DNA from 3 places in the Pseudomonas sp. 1928-m genome. Region 1 is predicted to be linked to each of the others. Evidence: predicted binding sites of a transcription regulator. Region 1 holds the regulator's gene; each other region holds the start of a gene.
What was found. Region 1 encodes sigma-54, which starts transcription at its own class of promoters, with help from an activator protein. Its sites were predicted from a motif close to ANTGGCATNNANNTTGCTNT; they were not measured.
Positions count from the first base shown of each region.

Region 2: a site for sigma-54 is predicted at 2,692-2,711, ahead of P3C18_RS07905 (flagellar basal body rod protein FlgF). Genes of this name have one in related genera too.
Region 3: a site for sigma-54 is predicted at 990-1,009, ahead of flgB (flagellar basal body rod protein FlgB). Genes of this name have one in related genera too.

Region 1 is NZ_JARIXO010000002.1:286,765-290,633, forward strand. Features, by position in the region: gene lptA (lipopolysaccharide transport periplasmic protein LptA) at 1-244, shown strand, start outside; gene lptB (LPS export ABC transporter ATP-binding protein) at 247-972, shown strand; gene P3C18_RS10855 (RNA polymerase factor sigma-54) at 1,111-2,625, shown strand; gene raiA (ribosome-associated translation inhibitor RaiA) at 2,818-3,126, shown strand; gene ptsN (PTS IIA-like nitrogen regulatory protein PtsN) at 3,142-3,615, shown strand; gene rapZ (RNase adapter RapZ) at 3,618-3,869, shown strand, end outside.
Region 2 is NZ_JARIXO010000001.1:1,750,104-1,753,972, reverse strand. Features, by position in the region: gene P3C18_RS07920 (flagellar basal body P-ring protein FlgI) at 1-197, opposite strand, end outside; gene flgH (flagellar basal body L-ring protein FlgH) at 209-949, opposite strand; gene flgG (flagellar basal-body rod protein FlgG) at 1,071-1,856, opposite strand; gene P3C18_RS07905 (flagellar basal body rod protein FlgF) at 1,903-2,643, opposite strand; gene flgE (flagellar hook protein FlgE) at 2,850-3,869, opposite strand, start outside.
Region 3 is NZ_JARIXO010000001.1:1,745,275-1,749,143, reverse strand. Features, by position in the region: gene flgD (flagellar hook assembly protein FlgD) at 1-49, opposite strand, end outside; gene flgC (flagellar basal body rod protein FlgC) at 75-518, opposite strand; gene flgB (flagellar basal body rod protein FlgB) at 534-941, opposite strand; gene P3C18_RS07880 (bacterioferritin-associated ferredoxin) at 1,328-1,546, shown strand; gene bfr (bacterioferritin) at 1,743-2,213, shown strand; gene grxD (Grx4 family monothiol glutaredoxin) at 2,457-2,783, opposite strand; gene P3C18_RS07865 (molybdopterin oxidoreductase family protein) at 2,904-3,869, opposite strand, start outside.

The sequences.
Region 1 (3,869 bases):
GATCGTCAAGGCCTACGGTCTGACCATCCAGTACTTTATGGCCAACGAGCGCGTGGTATTGATCGATCAGGCCAAGGTGATTCAGGAAGGCAACACCTTCGAAGGCGAGAAAATCGTCTATGACACCCAGCGCCAGATCGTCAACGCCGGCCGCGCCACAGGCACCAATGTCACTGCGCCACGTCCGCGCATCGACATGGTGATCCAGCCGAAGAACAAACCAGCCGACCAGCAGGCGCAGTAATAATGGCCACATTGAAAGCCCAACACCTGGCCAAAAGCTACAAAGGCCGCCAGGTCGTGCGTGACGTCAGCCTAAGCATCGACAGCGGGCAGATCGTCGGTTTGCTCGGCCCCAACGGTGCCGGCAAGACCACCTGCTTCTATATGATTGTTGGCCTGGTACAGGCCGATCAGGGCCGCGTGATGATCGATGATCTCGACGTCAGCCATCAGCCCATGCATGGCCGTGCCCGCGCCGGCATCGGCTACCTGCCACAGGAAGCCTCGATCTTCCGCAAGCTCAGCGTGGCCGACAACATCATGGCCATCCTGGAAACCCGCAAAGACCTCGACGGCGCTGCACGCCGCAAAGAGCTTGAGGGCTTGTTGCAGGAGTTCCATATCAGCCATATCCGCGACAACCTCGGCATGAGCCTGTCCGGTGGTGAGCGCCGCCGCGTGGAAATTGCCCGCGCCCTGGCGACCAACCCCAAGTTCATCCTGCTCGACGAACCCTTTGCCGGTGTCGACCCGATCTCCGTGGGCGACATCAAGCAGATCATCCACCACCTCAAAGCCAAGGGCATTGGTGTATTAATCACCGACCACAACGTGCGCGAGACCCTGGATATCTGCGAAACCGCCTATATCGTCAGCGATGGTCAACTGATCGCCGAAGGTGACGCCGAGGCTATTCTGGCCAACCAGACAGTCAAAGAAGTTTACCTGGGGCATGAGTTCCGGCTGTAACCACAGCTTTTCTCAAGCTGACTGCAGCCAAGGCTAGGCAAAACCCTTAAAGTCAGGCATATAATTTGCTTCCTAGTGGCGCTTTTTAAAAACGCCCTGTAGTGGATTGCGCACAGACGCCGGTAAATAAGGTCTGCAATGAAACCATCGCTAGTCCTGAGAATGGGCCAGCAGCTGACGATGACACCGCAGCTGCAACAGGCCATCCGCCTGCTCCAACTGTCGACCCTGGATCTGCAACAAGAGATCCAGGAGGCCTTGGAGTCCAACCCGATGCTCGAACGCCAGGAAGATGGCGATGATTTCGACAATTCGGACCCTATGGCCGATGGCGCAGAAAGCGCCAGCCCCAGCGAACAGCCCGAAGCGCCCTATCAGGAAACCAACTACCAGGAAGCCACGCAGACCGTGGACAACCTGGAAGAAGGCGATTGGGGCGAGCGCATTCCCAACGAGCTGCCAGTCGATACCGCTTGGGAAGACATCTACCAGACCAGCGCCAGCAGCCTGCCCAGCAGCAGCAACGATGACGACGAGTGGGATTTCACCACCCGCACCTCCAGCGGCGAGAGCCTGCAAAGCCACCTACTGTGGCAACTCAACCTGGCCCCGATGTCGGACAAGGACCGCCTGATTGCGGTCACCCTGATCGACTGCATCAATCAGCAGGGCTATCTGGAAGAGACCCTGGAAGAGGTGGTCGAAGCCTTCGACCCGGAACTGGACATCGAGCTCGACGAAGTCGAAGCCGTGTTGCACCGCATCCAGCAGTTCGAGCCTACCGGTATCGCCGCGCGCAACCTGGGCGAGTGTCTGCTCCTGCAACTGCGTCAGCTGCCGGCGAAAACCCCGTGGCTGAGCGAGGCCCAGCGCCTGGCCAGCGACTACCTGGATCTGCTTGGTAGCCGCGACTATAGCCAGCTGATGCGCCGCATGAAGCTCAAGGAAGACGAGCTGCGCCAGGTTATCGACCTGATCCAGAGCCTCAACCCGCGCCCCGGCTCGCAGATTGAATCCAGCGAGCCGGAATACGTGGTGCCCGACGTGATCGTGCGCAAACACAACGAGCGCTGGCTGGTAGAGCTGAACCAGGAAGCCATGCCGCGCCTGCGGGTCAACGCGCAATACGCCGGTTTTGTGAAGCGCGCCGACTCCAGCGCCGACAACACCTTTATGCGCAACCAGCTGCAGGAAGCGCGCTGGTTTATCAAAAGCCTGCAAAGCCGCAACGAGACCCTGATGAAGGTCGCCACACAGATCGTCGAGCATCAACGCGGCTTCCTCGATTACGGCGACGAGGCGATGAAGCCGCTGGTACTGCACGACATTGCCGAAGCTGTAGGCATGCACGAGTCGACCATCTCGCGTGTGACCACGCAGAAATTCATGCATACGCCGCGCGGCATTTACGAGCTGAAATACTTCTTCTCCAGCCACGTCAGCACCTCCGAGGGCGGCGAATGCTCGTCCACCGCGATCCGCGCCATCATCAAAAAACTGGTCGCAGCGGAAAATGCGAAAAAGCCGTTGAGTGACAGCAAGATCGCTGGTTTACTGGAAGCACAGGGCATTCAAGTCGCTCGCCGCACGGTCGCCAAGTACCGTGAATCCCTCGGAATAGCGCCTTCCAGTGAGCGCAAACGATTGATCTAAGGCGGCACAAAGAAGGAAGACGACCACTCGATACCGAACACCCCCGGCCTCGCCTTTTCGCAAAAGCAGCCATACTGCCAACAAGCAATCAGCGACCGTGCCAGGCTCGTTCCGTAGAGTCTTCCACGCCACAGTGTTCCGGCGGCAGGCCTCTCGCCTGCCTCTTACACACGGCAACAAGGAGAAAGCGGTATGCAAGTCAACATCAGTGGACACCAGCTGGATGTGACCGACGCCCTACGCGACTACATCGCCGAAAAACTCGGCCGATTGGAGCGCCACTTCGACAAGATTACCAACGTGCAAGTCACCATGGAGGTCGAGAAGCTCAAACAGAAAATCGAAGCGACCCTGCACATTGCCGGCGGCGAAGTCGTCGCCAATGCCGAACATGAAGACATGTATGCAGCCATCGATTTACTGACTGATAAACTCGACCGACAACTCATCAAACACAAGGAAAAACAGCTCGAACGTCAACAGGGCGCTATGGCCCGCTGACATCGTCTATCTCCTATGATCCGACTTGAAACTATCCTGACCCCCGGCCGTTCTTTAGTGAACGTGCCGGGCGGCAGCAAAAAACGTGTCCTCGAACAGATTGCCAACCTGGTGGCGCGCGAGCTGCCTGACCTGGATGGCCAAGACATCTTCGAAAGCCTGATTGCCCGGGAAAAACTCGGCTCGACCGGTTTCGGTAATGGTATTGCCATTCCGCACTGTCGCCTGCCCGGTTGTACCGCGCCGATCAGCGCCTTGCTGCGCCTGAACTCTGCCGTAGACTTCGACGCCATCGACGGCGCGCCAGTGGACCTGTTGTTTGTCCTGCTGGTGCCCGAAGCTGCCACCGACGCTCACTTGGAACTGCTCCGGCAGATCGCCAGCATGCTCGACCGCAGCGACGTACGCGCCAGCCTGCGCCAGGCCGAGAGCAGCGAAGCCCTGTATCAGGTGGTCGTGGACGTACAAAGCCAACTCAACCGAGCCTGAGCATGCGCCTGATCATCGTTAGCGGTCGCTCCGGCTCCGGGAAGAGCACCGCCCTCGATGTACTTGAGGACAATGGCTTCTACTGCATCGACAACCTGCCTGCCGGCCTGCTACCTGAACTGGCCGAGCGCGCTCTGCTGCACACCGAACTGCTGCATCCTCAGGTCGCAGTGTCGATTGATGCGCGCAACCTGCCGAGCCATCTCAAGCGCTTCCCTGAGCTGCTTGAAGAAGTTCGCGCGCGGCATATCAAG
Region 2 (3,869 bases), on a different contig from region 1:
TTGTTGAAAGTCTGCACGGTGAACGGCGTCTGCGTGGTCTGGTCGCCACTGCCATTAAGGCCGACTACCAGGCCATAACCAATCAACTGGTTAGTGCGTACACCCTGGATGCTGGCCAGGTCTTTAAGCCGCTCGGCCTGAGCCAGCGAAGCCACCAGCAAGGCGGCTACAACCACTAGGTATTTGGAAAGGGTCATGGTGGCCATCCTCAGAACGGCCACATTGGGCTAAGAAAGAAACGGCTCATCCAGCCCGGCTGACTTGCATCGGCAAAGGCGCCAGTGCCCGAGTAGGTGATGCGCGCATCGGCAATGCGGGTCGAGGAAACCGTGTTGTCAGTGGCAATGTCATCAGCACGGACCAGGCCGGCAATCCGTACCAGCTCATCGCCGGTATTCAGGGTCATCCATTTTTCCCCACGCACCAGCAGAATGCCGTTGGGCATCACCTCGGCGACTGACACGGTAATCGAGCCAGTCAGGCTATTGCTCTGCCCGGCCGCGCCGGATCCATCAGCAGAGCGCGTAGCATCGAAGTTTGAGCCCAAACTCAGGTTATCCGCAGTCATACCAAGACCTTCGGCTACTCGCCCCAGGCCGCCAATGGCCGTCAATGGATTCTGCGGAGACACCGTCATACCAAACAGATTGGGCACACCGATGTTGGCCGAACTGTCTTTGTTGATCTGGCTGTTGGTATTTTTGCTGGCCTGGGTGCGCTCATTCAGGGTGATGGTGATGATGTCACCCACGCGATACGCCTTACGGTCGCCGAACAGACCGTTCTCGAAACCGGCCTGGTAAATCGAGCCATTATTCTGCGCCGCTGGCAGCGGTGTACGCGGCATCACCGGAGCGTAATAGGGGTCATCCGGCTTAGGCGCGGGAGCCATGCAGCCACTCAAAGCCAGGGGGCCAAGCAGTGCACTTATGATTATCAGCCGGTTCATATCTACTACCTCATGCGTTGCCTGGGGTGGCGTGTAACGTGAGCCACCAGTGCCAGTTCAAGCTATTCCTTGCTGTATCCAAAGCCAGGCCAGACGCTGCGCGACTAACCGGCCCTACCTATCAAAGATTCTGCGAAATAAAGCCGAGCATCTGGTCAGCGGTGGAAATGACCTTGGAGTTCATTTCATAGGCGCGCTGAGTGGTGATCATGTTCACCAACTCTTCGACCACGCTGACGTTGGAGTTTTCCAGGGTGTTCTGCAGCGTGGTGCCCAGGCCGTTCAGGCCAGGCGTACCGACCTGCGGCGCGCCACTGGAAGCGGTTTCCAGAAACAGGTTGTTGCCGATCGCTTCCAGACCCGCCGGGTTGATGAAGTCAGCGGTCTGCAGGTTGCCGACGATCTGTGGCTGCGGGTTGCCGGCAGTAGTAACCGACACGGTGCCGTCTTCACCCACGGTAAAGGTGCGTACCTCGTTGGGCAGCACGATGGCCGGCTCCAGGGCATAACCGTTGGATGTCACCACCTGGCCATCGGAATTGAGGTGGAAGCTGCCGTCGCGGCTATAGGACACCGTGCCGTCAGGCAGCAACACCTGGAAGAAACCCCGGCCGTTGATCGCCATATCCAGCGGTTGCTCGGTGGTTTGCAGGCTACCGGCAGTGAAGATCTTCTGCGTACCCACCACCCGCACACCGGTACCCAGTTGCAAACCGGACGGCAGCTGGCTGTCCTGGCTGGACTGGCCACCAGGCTGACGACGGATCTGGTACAGCAGATCCTCGAACTCGGCGCGATCACGTTTGAAGCCCGTGGTCGAAACGTTGGCCAGGTTGTTGGAAATGGTGGTCAGGTTCATGTCCTGAGCGGACAGACCGGTCTTGCTGACCCACAGTGCCGGAAGCATATCGATTCTCCTCGGGCGCCGTTTTAACGACGCCGCGTGCTGATAATTAGGTCATCTGCAAGACGCGCGCCATGGCCGCCGAATTGTCTTCGGCGGTGCGCATCATCTTCACTTGCAATTCGAATTGGCGGGACAGCGAGAGGATCGCGGTCATCTCTTCCACGGCGTTGACGTTGCTTGATTCGAGAAAGCCCGAGGTGATTTCCATATTGGCATCCGCCAGCACCGGGCCCTGCCCCTTGAAGCGGATCAGGCCGTCGGTGCCCTTCTCCATCTGCTTAAGGTCCGGGTTGACCAGCTTCAACCGGTCCACCTCAGCCAGCACGTTAGGTGCCTCGCCAAGGGCGCGAATGCTGATGGTGCCGTCCTTGCCGATTTCGATTTTCTGCTCTGGTGGTACCGCAATCGGCCCGGCGTTGCCCATCACCGGCAAGCCATTGCCGGTACGCAAAACACCCAGGGCATCGACGTTCAAGCTGGCGGTACGCACATAGGCTTCGCTGCCATCGGACGCCTGCACGGCCAGCCAGCCTTTGCCGCCAACTGCCACATCCAGATCACGACCGGTTTCCTGCAGCGAGCCTGGGGTGAAATCAGTGCCAGGGCGTTCGCTCATGGCGTAGACCCGCGACGGATAACTGTCACCAAAGATCGGCATGGAACGCGCCTGTTCGAAATCCCGACGGAAACCATTGGTGGTGATGTTTGCCAGGTTGTTGGCGTGGGCACGCTGGGCCAGGGTGTTGTTGTGGGCGCCAGTCATGGAAACGTACAGCATCTTGTCCATGGTAATTCTCCGAGTGGGCTTGCCGCCGCGCTGCTCTATACAAGCTATAAAGCAATGCCTATGCCATCACTCGAAAAATCAATTTAACTTATTGATTTAAATAGGTTTTAAAAAACAAAAAAGGCTCCACATGGAGCCTTCTAAATATCATCGCGGCGTACTTTTGCCGCCTGCGACAGGCGCTTGCCTGTCGCAGGCAACACTTATCAACGCAGGTTGATAATGGTCTGGGTCACCGCACTTTCGGTTTCAATGGTCTTGGCGTTGGCCTGGTAGTTGCGCTGCGCCACGATCAGATTGACCAGCTGATCCGACAGCTCAACGTTGGAGTCCTCCAGCGCACCAGACTGCAGGGCGCCCAGGGTACCGCTACGCGGCGTCCCCACCACCGGCTCGCCCGACTGGAAGGACTGCACCCAGGCAGTCTTGCCCACCGGCGTCAGCCCTTGCACGTTGGCGAAGTTGGCCAGAATCACCTGCCCCTGCACCTTGGATTGACCATTGGTGTAGCGGGCAAAGATCACCCCGGTGTCATCGATTTCCAACCCAGCCAATTGACCGGTGGTGTAACCGTCCTGGCTGACCCGGTTTACCGCAAAGTTACTGGCAAACTGCGTTGAGGCGCGCACATCAACAGCCACACCCGCAGCGCTGGCAGTAGCGCCGTTGCCACTCCATACAGGCGGGATGGAATTGTCCGGCGCTGCCGGCACCCAGGTGGTCAGATTGATAAGACCATTGGCGTCAACGGTGAAACCGGTCGGCGTTGAGGCGATCAAGGCGGGAATATCCAACTGCCCGGCCGTGGTGAACTGTAGATCCACTGACGAAGGCGTGGTCAGCGTCGGATCATCCGGGTTACGCCCATCGATCAATACGTTCATCTGCCAGGTATTGGGACCCGTCTTGAGGAAGTACTGGGTAAATACGTGGGAGTTACCCTGGGTGTCGTAAATATTGGTTGAGGTCGACGAGTTATAGGTCGTCGGGTCCGACGGATTGAACGGTACGGTAGTCGGCACACTATTGGTCGAGTTGAGGTTGAACACCTGTTCAAGACTCTCGGTTGCGCGAGGCTCCTGACTGGCAGTCTCGATACGCAAATCGTTGATGATGCCATTCTGCAAATTGCCATTGGCATCCACTGCATAGCCCTGCAGGCGATAACCGAAGTTGTTCACCATAAAGCCATCACGGTCGGTACCGAAGTAACCGGCACGGGTGTA
Region 3 (3,869 bases), on a different contig from region 1:
TCTGGTATTGATCCAGCGCCGAACCACTGACATCGCCAACAGTACTCATGGGGTTGCACTCCTTTTCCGTTGGCTTACTGACCGAGGGTCAATACGCGCTGCATCATCTGCTTGGCGGTGTTCATCATTTCAGTGTTGGTCTGAAAGGCCCGACTGGCAGAAATCATGTCGGCCATCTCTTCCACCACATTGACATTGGGGTAATACACATAGCCGCCGGCATCGGCTGCAGGATGGTTCGGCTCATAGCGCGGCATCAGGCTGCTCTGATCCTCGACCACACCCAAGACCTGCACGCCAACCCCGGCATTGTCCTGATCGGCAAACAGCGAACCACGGTCGCCGTTCTGCGCCGACTGGAACATGGTGGCGAACACCGGATGCCGCGCACGGTAGGTCTGATCGATGCTCGAGGAGACTGTCTCGGCGTTGGCGATGTTGCTGGCAATGGTATTCAGGCGAGTGCTCTGGGCACTCATACCGGTTCCGGCGATGTTGAAAACACTGGCTAGTGACATGGCATCAGGCTCCTATTAATCGCCGCGCAGGGCGCTGACCAGCCCTTTGAATTTGCTATTGAGAAAGGTAAAGCTGGCCTGGAACTGCACCGAGTTTTCCGCGTAATTGGACTGCTCGATCTGCAGGTCAACGGTGTTCTGATCAATCGAGGGATGGAACGGGGTGCGGTACGCCAGGCTGGCATCCCCGACCATCACGCCATCAGCCGGGATATGCTGGCTGTCAGTACGATTCAGGCTCACCTGGCCGCGCTGGCTTTTAGCGCTTTGCTCGGCCAGTACGGTGGCGAACTGCAGGTCACGCGCCTTGTAGTGCGGCGTGTCGGCGTTGGCGATGTTGTTGGCCAACACCTCGGCGCGCTGAGCGCGAAAGCCCAGTGCTTGTTCATGGATGCCGAGTGCCCGATCGAAACTGATGCTCATGGTCAGAAACCTTTGCCGGTTGGTGTTGCTACTTTCCGTGCAAGACCATAAGCAATGCCTGTGCCATATTATTTTTTACTTATTTATCAATAGTTTGATTGATAAATACAGTGCTCAGAGCGGCAAAGCGGCAAGCGCTTTCCGCCTATGGGCAAGCAAGCGGCAAACGGGTTTGCCTAATTGCCGCTCACGCGGACAATTTCAGTGGCAGGCTGGGTGGCGTTGGCTAATCAGCATGGGCTGTAACCCCTTACCCGCCACCAACCGCGACCACCTCGCCACCGCCCGTCAGGCAATCCGTAATCAACCACACACAGTTTTGACAAGCATTCTCATTAACATTAGTATCCGTCGCATTAGCCACTGCCCTGCCACGAGCCTTAACCATGTACGTGTGTCTCTGCGAAGGTATTACTGACGGTCAGATCCGCGAAGCCATCTACGAAGGCTGCTGCAGCTACCGTGACGTGCGCGCCACCCTCGGCGTTGCCAGCCAATGCGGCAAATGCGCCTGCCTGGCCAAGCAAGTGGTCCGCGAAACACTGAGCGACGTGCAAAACAGCCAGGCAGCCATGGCCTACCCGGCGAACTTTGTTGCCGCCTGAATTTAGCGATATAAAAAAACCGGACCTCGTGTCCGGTTTTTTTATTGCTTTAATTCAATACCTTAGCGACAAAGCGCAGAACTTAAGCATTCGTATTCATATTAATTTTAACTTTAAATTCAAATACTTAGGTTTGACAGTCGAAAACCATCGGCCCAGAATTTGATGCTAACTCCCCTGCAAGGCAGACGCAGACATGAAAGGCGACAAGAAGGTCATCCAGCATCTGAACAAGATCCTCGGTAACGAGCTGGTCGCGATCAACCAGTACTTCCTGCACGCACGCATGTATGAGGACTGGGGCCTGAAGAAACTCGGCGAGCACGAGTATCACGAGTCCATCGACGAGATGAAGCATGCGGACAAGCTGATCAAGCGCATCCTCTTCCTCGAAGGCCTGCCCAACCTGCAAGACCTCGGCAAGATCCTGATCGGTGAAAACACCAAGGAAATGCTCGAGTGCGACCTGAAGATCGAACACAAAGCGCATATCGACCTGAAAGCGGCGATTGCCTACTGCGAAAGCATAGGTGACTACGCCAGCCGCGAGCTGCTCGAAGAAATCCTCTGCTCTGAAGAAGACCACATCGACTGGCTGGAAACCCAACTCAGCCTGATCGAGGCCGTGGGCTTGCAGAACTACCTGCAGTCGCAGATGGACGAATAAGAACCTGCTTACGATCTGCTGCGCGTCGGCCCTGCCGCGTTAAAAACAGGCTCGGAATGCTCATGTACAAAAGTACACTCCGCTTCCTCGCCGCTTTGACCAGCCAGAGGCTGTTACTAACGTAGCGCCTTGCAGGACTCTAGCTCGCTAGATCGTGAAACAGGTTCTATGGCGCAAAACACTGCGCCATAAACAACAAACCCCGCACTTGGCGGGGTTTGTTGTTTATGCAGCCTGCTTAGCTTAGGCGTCGGCTTTCTGCACGGCGTCTTTGATTAGGGTCTGCAGCTCACCCTTATCGAACATTTCCGCGAGGATGTCGCTGCCGCCGACCAGTTCACCACCAACCCACAGCTGCGGGAAGGTCGGCCAGTTGGCGTACTTAGGCAGGTTGGCGCGGATTTCCGGGTTTTGCAGGATGTCGACATAGGCGAATTTCTCGCCACAGGCCATCACAACCTGCGCAGCTTTGGAGGAAAAGCCGCACTGCGGAGCGTTCGGCGAGCCTTTCATGTACAGCAGAACGGTATTTTTAGCGATCTGCTCTTTGATGGTTTCGATGATATCCATTGGGCACCTCAGGACTTAACTTCCCGACTCACGGGTCGGCACGGTGGCGGCATTGTAGCGAAAAGCCGAGCGCAATGCTCGGCCTTCCCTGCCACTTTCCCTATGCCAAATATCAGCTGCTCAAGCGGCTTCAACCTGCACCGGCACCCCATTTAGCGCAGCATTGCCGGACAGGGCATCGAGTTGCCGCTCATCGGTCAGGTCATTGGCGCTGGCACCTGGTTGTTCGCTGGCGATGCTCATTTGTACGCCAGGCCGCGCATGACCCCAACCGTGCGGCAGGCTGACCACGCCGGTCATCATGTCTTCACTGGCAGCTACTTCCACCTCAATGACCCCGACCCGCGAGCGCACGCGCACCAGTTGGCCATCGGTTAACCCGCGCTGGCTCAGATCCGCCGGGTGCATCAGCAACTGGTGACGCGGCTTGCCTTTAACTAGGCGGTGATAGTTGTGCATCCAAGAGTTATTGCTGCGCACATGGCGTCGACCGATCAGCAGCAGCTCATCGGCCTTGGCCGCTGGCTGTTCAGCAAAGCGCTGCAAGTCGGCCATGATCACCGCTGGCGCCGCCTGAATATGCTTGTTAGCGGTTTTCAAGCGGCCGACTAGGTTGGGCTTGAGCGCGCCCAGATCGAGGCCATGCGGGTGCTCGCGCAGCACCGCCAAAGACAGCTTATGTTCCGACTTGTCGCCGTAGCTGCCAAAGCGCAGTCCCATGTCGATCATCTGCTCGGGAGCCATGGTCGGTTTAAGCTCCACGCCTGTCTTGGCGGCAAAAGCTTTGGCCAGGCCGACAAAGATTTCCCAGTCATGCAGCGCGCCGGCCGGCTTGGCCAGCACCGCCTCATTGAAGCGAGTGACATTGCGCACCGCGAACATATTAAAGGTGGTGTCGTAGTGATCGTGTTCCAGCGGCCCGGTCGGCGGCAGGATCAGGTCGGCATAGCGGGTGGTTTCGTTGATATAGAAGTCGATGCTAAGCATAAACTCCAAGCCATCCAGCGCCTGCTCCAGCTGCCGGCCATTGGGCGTGGACAGCACCGGATTGCCCGCCACAGTGACCAGCGCGCGCACCTGCCCTTC